Regions from separate parts of the Streptomyces sp. NPDC021080 genome, predicted to be linked through region 1. Evidence: riboswitches for the same ligand, from Rfam matches in the RefSeq annotation. Region 1 holds a riboswitch; the other holds the start of a gene.
What was found. Region 1 has a riboswitch for thiamine pyrophosphate ahead of ACH4S8_RS24855 (thiamine ABC transporter substrate binding subunit). Riboswitches for the same ligand answer to the same signal wherever they lie in the genome.
Positions count from the first base shown of each region.

Region 2: linked by a shared signal. The riboswitch ahead of thiO (glycine oxidase ThiO) and the one ahead of ACH4S8_RS24855 (thiamine ABC transporter substrate binding subunit) in region 1 are both predicted to bind thiamine pyrophosphate.

Region 1 covers NZ_JBIRQM010000010.1:120,960-126,564, forward strand. Annotated here, with positions in the region: gene ACH4S8_RS24850 (ABC transporter permease) at 1-893, opposite strand, end outside; gene ACH4S8_RS24855 (thiamine ABC transporter substrate binding subunit) at 1,004-2,062, opposite strand; TPP riboswitch at 2,187-2,292, opposite strand; gene rlmN (23S rRNA (adenine(2503)-C(2))-methyltransferase RlmN) at 2,388-3,494, opposite strand; gene ACH4S8_RS24865 (DUF4262 domain-containing protein) at 3,811-4,353, shown strand; gene ACH4S8_RS24870 (CPCC family cysteine-rich protein) at 4,571-4,903, opposite strand; gene ACH4S8_RS24875 (hypothetical protein) at 5,392-5,605, shown strand, end outside.
Region 2 covers NZ_JBIRQM010000007.1:221,077-226,681, forward strand. Annotated here, with positions in the region: gene metF (methylenetetrahydrofolate reductase [NAD(P)H]) at 1-359, opposite strand, end outside; gene thiE (thiamine phosphate synthase) at 488-1,147, opposite strand; gene ACH4S8_RS19250 (Rv2175c family DNA-binding protein) at 1,239-1,610, opposite strand; gene ACH4S8_RS19255 (NAD(P)/FAD-dependent oxidoreductase) at 1,675-2,913, opposite strand; gene ACH4S8_RS19260 (hypothetical protein) at 2,946-3,323, opposite strand; TPP riboswitch at 3,376-3,488, shown strand; gene thiO (glycine oxidase ThiO) at 3,486-4,652, shown strand; gene thiS (sulfur carrier protein ThiS) at 4,649-4,849, shown strand; gene ACH4S8_RS19275 (thiazole synthase) at 4,853-5,605, shown strand, end outside.

The sequences.
Region 1 (5,605 bases):
TGGACGAGGACCGCGAGCGGCAGCACGAGCAGGACGGCGATGCTCGCCAGCACGCCCGCGAGGAGCGCCCACTGTCCGCCGCCGCGCGGCCGGCGCGCGGTGGTGTCGGGGGCGACCAGGCGCAGGACGGTCTCCCGTCGGCGCACGGTCGCCGCGTGCACGGCGAGGATCGCGCCGACCGCCACGAACTGGACGATCGTCAGCACCGCCGCCGTCGTGAGGTCGAAGATCTCGGAGGTCTGCCGGTAGATCTCGACCTCCAGGGTCGAGAAGGTGGGGCCGCCGAGGATCTGCACCACACCGAACGAGGTGAAGGTGAAGAGGAAGACCATGAGAGCGGCGGCGGCCACGGCGGGCCCGAGCGCGGGCAGCGTCACCCTGCGCCAGGCCGCGAGGCGCGAGGCCCCGAGCATGCGCGCGGCCTCCTCCTGACGCGGGTCGAGCTGCGACCAGAGCCCGCCGACGGTCCGCACCACGACCGCGTAGTTGAAGAAGACGTGCGCGAGCAGGATCGCCCACACCGTGGTGTCCAGGCGCAGGCCCCACAGGTCGTCGAGCAGCCCGCCCCGGCCGACCAGCGCGAGGAACGCGGTGCCGACGACCACGGTCGGCAGCACGAAGGGCACCGTCACCACGGCCCGGAGGATCTGTTTTCCCCGGAAGTCGAAGCGCGCGAAGACATACGCGCCGGGGAGCGCGACCAGCAGCGTGAGCGCCGTCGAGGCGAGCGCCTGCCAGGTGGTGAACCACAGCACGTGCCGGATGTCGGACCGGGTCGCGACGTCCCAGATCCGGCCGAGCTGCCAGCCGCCGTCCCCGTGGAGCCCGCGCGAGACGATCGCGGCGACGGGGTAGGCGAAGAACACCGCGAAGAACGCGACGGGCAGCGCCATCAGGGCGAACCGCGCCGCGTTCCCTCGGCGGCGCGCGCGGCGCGAGGCCGCGTCCGCGGGGCCGGCCTCTCCTGTTCCACCGGCCCCGTCGGCCGCCTCGGGCCTGTCGGCTACTTCAGTACGAGCGAGGTCCACGACTTGACCCACTGGTCGCGGTCGGCGGCGATCTTCGCGGGCGCCATGGTCTCGGGGTCCTTGGCCTGCGGACCGAACCGCGTGAACTCGGCCGGCACCCGCGCACCCTCACGCACCGGGTAGACGAACATGTTGAGCGGCATGTCCTCCTGGAACTCCTTGGTGAGCAGGAAGTCCAGGAACGCCTTGCCGCCCTTGGCGTTCTTGGCGTGGCTGAGCAGACCCGCGTACTCCACCTGCCGGAAGCAGGTGCCGTCCGCGACCCCGGTGGGGGCCGTGGCGGGCTTGGGGTCGCCGTAGATGACCTCGGCGGGCGGCGAGGAGGCGTACGAGACGACGAGCGGCCGGTCGGCCTTGGCCTTCTTGCCGCCGGCGGACCCCGAGAACTCCTCGTTGTAGGCCTGCTCCCAGCCGTCCACGACCTTGACGCCGTTGGCCTTGAGCTTCTTCCAGTAGCCCTGCCAGTTCTGGTCGCCGTAGTGCGCGGCGGACCCGAGCAGGAAGCCGAGGCCGGGCGAGGAGGTGGCGGCGTTCTCGGTGACGAGGAGGTTCTTGTACGCGGGCTTGACCAGGTCGTCGAAGGACCGCGGCGGCGCGATCTTGTGCTTGTCGAACCAGGCCTTGTCGTAGTTGACGCAGATGTCACCCGTGTCGACGGGCGTGACCCGGTGCTTGGCCTGGTCGGTCCGGTACGGGGGCAGGACCTGGTCCGCTCCCTTGGCCGTGTACGGCTGGAAGAGCCCGTTGTCGAGCGCGCGGGAGAGCAGGGTGTTGTCGACGCCGAAGAACACGTCGCCCTGGGGGTTGTCCTTGGTCAGGACGGCCTTGTTCACGGCCTGCCCGGCGTCGCCGTCCTTGAGGACGCGGACCTTGTAGCCGGACCGCTTCTCGAAGTCCGCCAGCACGTTCTTCGACACGAGCCACGAGTCGTGGCTGACGAGCGTGATCGTCTTCGAGTCGCCCGAGCCGGCGGCGCCGGACGAGCCGCACGCGGACAGTGCGGGCAGCGCGACGAGGCCGAGGCCGACGGCCATGGCCGCGAACCGTCTGCCGCTGCCGGTCGTGGTGGTGGTGATGCTCACTGATTCCTCCTGGGTGACCAGGAAGAGACGCGGCCCTGCCCGGGACCTCTGACGGTTCCCGGGCAGGGCGCAACAGCTTGAGTAAGGACCGAACTTCCTACCCAGAATGACCTGGGCAAGGTTCAGAGGGTCTGCGGTCTGTCCCGCACTCTCAGCGCTGTGGCGCTCCCCTGTCGGAATATGAAGATGTCGGACGGTGAAAGATGCCGGTCCATGTCCATGTCCGGCGATGGTGCCGCCGGACCACGCGATGGACGACGGCCCGGCTCGGTTCAGACTACCGCTCGGTCGCGGCGAGCTGACCACACGCTCCGTCGATCTCCTGGCCCCGGGTGTCCCGGACGGTCACCGTGACACCGTGGGCCGCGATCGCCTCGACGAACGCCTTCTCGTCCTCGGGCCGCGACGCGGTCCACTTCGAGCCCGGGGTCGGGTTCAGCGGGATGAGGTTGACATGCACGGGCTTGCCCTTGAGCATCCGCCCGAGACGGTCACCACGCCACGCCTGGTCGTTGATGTCGCGGATCAGGGCGTACTCGATGGACAGACGCCGCCCTGACCTGTCCGCGTACCCCCAGCCCGCGTCCAGCACCTCGCGCACCTTCCACCGCGTGTTCACGGGGACGAGGGTGTCGCGCAGCTCGTCGTCCGGGGCGTGCAGGGAGATCGCGAGCCGGCACTTGAAGCCCTCGTCCGAGAACCGGTTGATGGCGGGGACCAGCCCGACCGTCGACACCGTGATACCGCGCTGCGAGAGCCCGAGGCCGTCCGGCTCGGGGTCGGTCAGGGCCCGGATCGCCCCGACCACGCGCTTGTAGTTGGCGAGCGGCTCGCCCATTCCCATGAAGACGATGTTGCTCAGCCGCGCCGGCCCCCCGGGGATCTCGCCGTCACGCAGCGCCCGCATTCCGTCGACGATCTGGTGCACGATCTCGCCGGTCGACAGGTTCCGGTCGAGGCCGGCCTGTCCGGTGGCGCAGAACGGGCAGTTCATCCCGCAGCCGGCCTGCGAGCTGATGCACATGGTCACCCGGTCCGGGTAGCGCATCAGCACGGACTCGACGAGCGTGCCGTCGAAGAGCCGCCACAGGGTCTTGCGGGTGGTGTCCTGGTCGGTCGACAGGTGCCGGACGACCGTCATCAGCTCGGGAAGCAGCGCTTCCTGGAGCTTGCCGCGCGAGGCGGCCGGGATGTCCGTCCACTCGGCGGGGTCGTGCGCGTACCGGGCGAAGTAGTGCTGCGAGAGCTGCTTGGCACGAAACGGCTTCTCACCGATCGCGGCAACCGCCTCTTTGCGCTCGGCGGGCGTGAGATCGGCGAGGTGCCGCGGCGGCTTCTTGGCTCCGCGCGGCGCGACAAAGGTGAGTTCTCCGGGCTTAGGCATGGCGTTACCAGTGTCGCAGATCGTTTGACCCCGCCCAGGTCAGATGGACGAGGGACCTGTCACCCTCCGGCGTCCCCTGTCACCGTCGGTCAACGCTTCACGGCCCAGAGACGGCCCAGCGGTCGCTGTCCGCGCCACGTGCGCTCAAAGATCAATGCGCTCCCTCACCACATCGTCCGCGGACTCCCCATGGCGCAGCACGACAGCCCCGGAGGGACGCTACCGGTCGGGGGCGGCTGCCGGGGTTGCGGTGCTTCGCTGCCGTACGCCTGTCCCGGGAAACGGCCTCCTGTCCGAGCAGGCATATTCTCCTCGGATGGACGACGCCTCTTGCTTCTGCCTCCTCTGCGCCCCGACGGAATGGGGCGGCCCCGTGTCGGAGGAACGCGACAGCCGCACAGCCAAGAGCGTCGCGGACTTCGGCTGGCACGTCATGGGCGTGGCCGGCGGTGACGCCCCCGGCGACTGGGGCTACTCCATCGGTCTCTGGCACACACTGCGCAGTCCCGAGGTAAGCGTGTTCGGCCTGCCGTCGCAGACCGCGATGCGCGTGGTGAACGCCGCTGGGGCAGCGATACGTGACGGCAACCCGCTCGAGCCCGACCAGCGCCGGGGAGACGTCCTCAACGGCTACGACGTGGCCATTCGGCCCGTACATCCCAGCTGGTACCACGACTTCTTCGGCGCAGGCATCGACTTCTACCAGACCCCGCCGCTGCCGATCACGCAGCTGTTCTGGCCGGACAAGGCCGGGCGCTTCCCTTGGGAAGAGGGAGCGGACGAGCGCTGCCGCACGGGGCAACCACTGCTCTGGATTCCAAAGGAGGAGACCACCGGCCCGTGGACCGAAATCACGTGAGGTCGATGGAATCTCCATGGTCGGGCCGACCCGCTCGAGCGATCCTGAAAACCGTCGCGGCGCGAGTCGCCGCGGGTTCAGATCCCACACCCACCGCAGGTGAACGGCTCCTGACCAGGTAACTCGGTCAGGAGCCGTTCTCGTGGGCGTTGTCCGTCGGCGACCGCGGCTCCCCGCTGTTTCCCGACCGAACGGGCACGGCAGGGGCACGGGCAGATCACTCCCACGCGCTTTTCAGAGTCCCGGTGCCGTAGCTCCGGCCGCTGTCCGGACGCTCTTCCGGGATCGGGTCACGAACCGACTGGGTGAATCGGGGGTCACAAGCTCCGACGGTTCGAAAGGTCTCCCGAGCCCTGGTCAAGCTCAGCGAACCGTTCGGGCCACCTCGGACCTCATCGGCATCGTGCTCGTCCTGACCGTCGTCCTCCCAAAAACAGACGTGGCAGATCTCGAAGCCCCCTCGTTGCCCCAGGGTGAGGTAGCCGCAACAGGGGCACCGGTACGGCCCGTCTTCGGGTCCACCGACAACGTTCATGAAGGGTTCCAGCATGGCGGCATTGTCACTGCCGCATCGGTGCTCAGAACACTCGGGACCCCTGTCGCACAAACCTGGAGAGCCGCCGGCCCGTGTCCGCCTGACGTCCCGGGGCCGACCGGCCCATCAGCGTGTTGCCGTTCTCCACCCGGGCCCGCACTCGCTACGCCACTACGGCGGCGAGGTTGTTGCGGCTGCCGAGGTGTCGGGGGTACTCCGGACCGGCGTCGTTCCTCCGGCCTCCGAGGTGAGGCGCCAACCAGGTCCCGTCCGGCGGAACTTGACCGGGAGCACCCGGCAGGCGTGGAACCAAGAGGTTTGCGTCCTTCACGTTCGCAGTCCCGAGCGCGCGGGGGACGCCTCCGTCAGGTGGCGTTCCCCCTCTCGGTCAAGTGACCATATCGAACAGGTGCTTGATCGACACATCCGTCGTGGCTAGCCTCTTGGCTTGTCAACACCTCGCTGTACAAGCCTAGTTGGGCACGATCCACAGAAGGAATCGCGTGATCAAGAACCGCCGCCTCAAGCGCATAGGCGCCGTCGCAGGCACCCTCTCCTCCGCCCTTCTCCTCACCGTCACCCAGGCAAACGCCGTCGGTGGTGAGATCGAGCGCGCGACCGCCAAGGATTACGCCAATGAAGTCGAGTGGGTGAAGTGCGCCAACAAGAAGGAGGACGGCGACATCGTCTACCAGGCCTGTTTCTCCCCTCCCGGCG
Region 2 (5,605 bases), on a different contig from region 1:
CGCACGGCGAGCATGTTGCGGATGCCCGCGTCCGCGTACTGCCCGATGATGTTGCGCAGTTCCGCGACGGAGTGATCGACCGCGGTGAGGTGTGCGACCGGGGTGAGGGTCGTGTCGAGGACGATCTGCTCGGTCTCCTTGACCGTGCCGGCCCGCGTGGAGCCGCCGGCTCCGTAGGTCACGGAGACGAAGTCCGGGGCCACGGCCTCGACCCGCCTCAGGGCGTTCCACAGGTTGCGCTCGCCCTTGGGGGTCTTCGGCGCCGAGAACTCGAAGGAAAAGGTCTGCTTGCCGGTCGCGAGCATGTCGCGCACGGTGCGTGCGCGGTCAGTCCTGGTGGAAGCGGATCCGAGGGCCATACTCGCAGGTTAGCCAGAGGGAGTCGGTCACCCAACCGAACCGCTGGCATTTGTCCGATCTGCCGGGTTCTTGTCCACCCCTCGGACAGCGGCCCCGCCGGAACGCTCCGTGCCGGCGGCCCGCGGGCCTACGCCTCGCGCAGCCGCTTCGCGAATTCCGCCGCCGCCGCGCCCGGATCGTCCGCGTCGGTGATCGCCCGTACGACGACGACGCGGCGGGCGCCCGCTTCGAGCACCTCGTCGAGCCGGCCGAGGTCGATGCCGCCGATCGCGAACCAGGGACGGGCGGTGCCGAGGGCGGCCGTGTGGCGGACCAGACCGAGTCCGGGTGCGTGGCGGCCGGGCTTGGTGGGGGTGGGCCAGCACGGGCCGGTGCAGAAGTAGTCCACGCCCTCCTGGACGGCGGCGGCCTCGGCCTCGGACGCGGCGTGCGTCGAGCGGCCGACGATCACCTCGTCGCCGAGGATCGCGCGGGCCGCGGGAACCGGGAGGTCCCCCTGACCCAGGTGCAGGACGTCGGCGCGGGCGGCGTGGGCCACGTCCGCCCGGTCGTTGACCGCGAGGAGCTTGCCGTGCCGGGCGCAGGCGTCCGCGAAGACCTCCAGGTGCTCCAGCTCCTCCCCCGCCTCCATGCCCTTGTCGCGCAGCTGCACGATGTCGACGCCGCCCGCCAGGACCGTGTCGAGGAACTCGGGCAGGTCTCCCTGGCGCCTGCGGGCGTCCGTGCAGAGGTAGACGCGGGCGTCGGCGAGGCGGTCCCGCGCGGTCGTGGCGGCGGTCTCGGGCATGCGTGGGTCCCCCGTTGTCGGTGCGCGGGGAGCGCGGCGGCCGGGATGGTCCCGCCGCCGCGCTCCCCGTGCCGGACGGTCTCGAACTGGTTCAGACGGCGAGCGCCTGGGCGCGGCGCTTCACCTCCGTGCCGCGATTCTCGCTCAGGGCCTGCGCGGGGGTGCCGGGCAGGGTCGGGTCGGGGGTGAAGAGCCACTCCAGGGCCTCTTCGTCGGAGAAACCGTCGTCCCGCAGGAGGGTCAGGGTGCCGGCCAGGCCCTTGACCACCTTCTGCTCGGCCACGTCGATGAAATCGGCGGGGACGTGCAGCGCGCGGTTCTCACCACGGCGTACGGCGATCAGCTGGCCTTCCTTGACCAGCTGCCGGACGCGCGTCACCTCGACGCCGAGCTGTTCGGCGATGTCGGGGAGGGTGAGCCAGGCGGGGACGAGAGCATCGGTCTTTGCGTCAATCTCGGTCACGGGACAAGCCTGCCATCCCGGACCGACAGTCGGAAGCCGAGGGCGTCCGACCCGGTGCGAGGGATCAGGCCGTGGCGCCCTTCAGCGGCCTCGACGGGTCCGCGAGCAGCTCCGGGTCCATGATGGCACCCGCCTCGATCAGGCGGCGGCCCTGGGCGAGGTCCCTCGGGCGGCCCACCGCCAGGAGGGCGACGAGCCGCGTCTCGCGGAGCCAGCACACCGACCAGGAGGCGCCCGCGGGGTCGCCGCGCCACACCAGGGTGTCGGCGGGCGCGTGGTGGCCGACGTACTGCACGAAACGGCCGAACTGCTCGGACCAGAAGTACGGCACGGGGTCGTAGGCGGCGGGCGTCTGGCCGACGATGTTCAGGGCGACCGTGCGCGGGCCCTGGAGGGCGTTGTCCCAGTGGTGGACGAGCAGGCGTTCCTCGTAGCGTCCCGACGGGAAGGAGGCGCAGTCGCCGACCGCGTAGACGTCCGGCAGGGAGGTGCGCAGGTGGTCGTCGGCGACGATCTCCCGGTGGGCGCCGAGTTCGATGCCGGAGCCGGCGATCCAGGCGGTGGCGGGGCGCGCGCCGATCCCGACCACGACGGCGTCCGCGGGCACCCGGGAGCCGTCGTCCAGGATCACGGCGCCGGGCTCGACGCGCTCCACGCGCGCGTGGGTGCGCAGCGAGGCCCCGCTGTCCGCGTACCAGGCGGCCATCGGCGCGGCCACCTCGGCCGGCAGCGCCCCGGCGAGCGGCCGGTCGGCGGCCTCGACGACGGTGACGGCGCAGCCCGCCTCGCGCGCCGCCGTGGCGAACTCGGCGCCGATCCAGCCCGCGCCGACCACCACGATGTCGTGCTGCCGGGCGAGGACGGGACGCAGCCGGTCGGCGTCGTCCAGGGTGCGCAGCAGATGCACCCCGGGCACGCCCTCGGCGCCGGGGAGCCGGATCGGTTCGGCGCCGGTGGCGACGACCAGGACGTCGTACGGGACGGGTCCGCCGTCCGTGTCCAGTTCATGGTCGCCGGGGCGCACGCCGAGCGCCTCGCTGCCCAGTCTGAGGTCGATGTCCAGGGCCTCGAAGTCGACGTCGAAGGCGGAGCCCTCGGCCTTGCCCAGCAGGACGGCCTTGGACAGCGGCGGCCGGTCGTAGGGCTGATGCGGCTCCGCGCCGATCAGGGTGACGGTGCCCGGGAAGCCCTGCTCGCGCAGGGCGACCGCGGTCTGCACCCCGGCCATGCCCGCGCCCACCACCACGACCCGCCGTGCCGTGAGCCCGTGCGACTGGGACTGTGCCTGCGTCTGATCGCTCACCCGATCACCATAAGCACCTGACAACCCGTCAGTCAGCGGACGTGCTCGGTGACCTGTTCCACACGACCGGTCTCGCGCAGTTCCTCGACCACGCTCGTCCCGGCGCCGGGCCGCGACTCCCACGTCCAGGTCTCCTCCAGCCGCACCCGCCCGTCGGGCAGTTCCACGACGAGGGACACGCAGTGGCCCGACGCGGTGGTCCCGTCGTGCCCCAGCTGGACGTACCGGAAGTCGAGGCGGTCACCCTCGCGGGTGCCCACGAGGTGTCCTCGGACGACGTCGCCGCCCGCGTAGTCGGCCCAGACCACGCCGTCCCGTTCGTGGTACGCGAACCGGGTGCGGGTGCCCACCTGGCCCGGGGCCTGGTCGGCGACGGGGGCGAGGACGAGGCCGTCGAGCGGTCGCGCCATGGGCGGAGGCTCCCTTACTGAGACGGACGGGGGCGGGCTAGGGTGGCCAACGTAAAGCACTCGCGGGAGCCCGGACGCACCGGGCTGAGAGGGAGGCTGGACGGCCTCCGACCGTACGAACCTGATCCGGGTCATGCCGGCGAAGGGAGGGGCTGGACGCCCATGTCGTCTGCACGTTCGTCGGACGTCCTCGTCGTCGGGGGCGGGATCATCGGTCTGGTCACGGCCTGGCGGGCCGCGCAGCGCGGGCTCACCACCGCGCTCGTGGACCCCGGGCCGGGCGGCGGGGCCGCCCAGGTCGCGGCCGGGATGCTGGCCGCCGTCACCGAGCTGCACTTCGGCGAGGAGACCCTGCTGGGCCTCAACCTCGCCTCGGCGCGCCGCTATCCGGACTTCGCCGCCGAGCTCACCGAGGCGACCGGCCAGGACCTCGGCTACCGCCGGTCCGGCACGCTGGCCGTCGCGCTGGACGCCGACGACCGCGCCCATCTGCGGGAACTGCACGCGCTGCAGGTCCGTTCGGGGCTGGAGTCGGAGTGGCTGAGCGGCCGTGAGTGCCGCCGTCTGGAGCCGATGCTCGCGCCCGGCGTGCGCGGGGGTCTGCGGGTGGACGGCGACCACCGGATCGACCCGCGGCGCCTCGCCGCCGCCCTGGTCACCGCGTGCGAGCGGGCCGGGGTGACCGTGCACCGGACCTGGGCGGAGCGTCTGACCGTCGCGGGGGAGCGGGCCACCGGGATCGTGACCACGGACGGCACCGAACTCGGCGCGGACCGGGTGGTGCTCGCCGGTGGCAGCCTCAGCGGGCGTCTGGCGGGGATCCCGGACGACGCCGTGCCGCCGGTGCGCCCGGTCAAGGGGCAGGTGCTGCGGCTGACCGTGCCGCCGCGGTACGCGCCCTTCCTGAACCGCACCGTGCGGGCCGTGGTGCGCGGCAGCCACGTCTACCTGGTGCCGCGCGAGAACGGCGAGCTCGTGGTGGGCGCGACCAGCGAGGAGCTGGGCTGGGACACCACCGTGACGGCGGGCGGCGTGTACGAGCTGCTGCGCGACGCCCACGAGCTGGTCCCCGGGATCACGGAGCTGCCGCTCACGGAGACCCGCGCGGGGCTGCGCCCCGGCTCGCCCGACAACGCGCCGCTGCTCGGCCCGACCGCGCTGGACGGACTGCTGCTGGCCACCGGCCACCACCGCAACGGCGTGCTGCTGACGCCGGTGACCGGCGACGTGATGGCCCACGTCCTGACCACCGGCGAACTCCCCGCCGAAGCCCGCCCCTTCACCCCCCTGCGCTTCGGCGCCACGGCCCGCACGGAGCTGCACGTATGAACGTCGTCGTCAACGGGGAGCGCCGGCGGATCGCCGCGGGAACCGCTCTGGACGCGCTCGTCGCGACCCTCACCGCCTCGTCGTCCGGGGTGGCCGCCGCCCTGAACGAGACCGTCGTGCCGCGCGCGCAGTGGCCGTCCACCGCGCTCGCCGAGGGCGACCGCGTCGAAGTCCTCACCGCCGTCCAAGGAGGCTGACCCGTGGCAGACGATCCCTTCGTCCTCGGTGGTACGACCTACGCGTCCCGGCTGATCATGGGTACGGGCGGTGCACCCAGCCTCGACGTGCTGGAGCGCGCCCTGGTGGCGTCCGGCACGGAGCTGACGACGGTCGCGATGCGGCGCGTGGACGCGTCCGTGCACGGCTCGGTCCTGTCGGTGCTCGGCCGGCTGGGCATCCGCGTCCTGCCGAACACGGCCGGCTGCTACACCGCGGGCGAGGCCGTGCTGACGGCCCGTCTGGCGCGCGAGGCGCTGGGCACCGACCTGGTCAAGCTGGAGGTCATCGCCGACGAGCGCACCCTGCTGCCCGATCCGGTCGAGCTGCTCGACGCGGCGGAGACACTGGTCGACAACGGTTTCACCGTGCTGCCCTACACGAACGACGACCCGGTGCTGGCGCGGAAGCTGGAGGACGTCGGCTGTGCGGCGATCATGCCGCTCGGCTCGCCCATCGGGTCCGGGCTAGGCATCCGCAACCCGCACAACTTCGAGCTGATCGTCGAGCGCGCGGGGGTGCCGGTGATCCTGGACGCGGGGGCGGGTACGGCGTCGGACGCCGCGCTCGCGATGGAGCTGGGGTGTGCGGGAGTGATGCTCGCCTCCGCGGTGACGCGGGCGCAGGAACCCGTGCTGATGGCGGAGGCCATGCGGCACGCGGTGGAGGCGGGGCGTCTGGCGCGGCGGGCGGGGCGCATCCCCCGGCGGCATTTCGCCACGGCGTCCTCTCCCGTG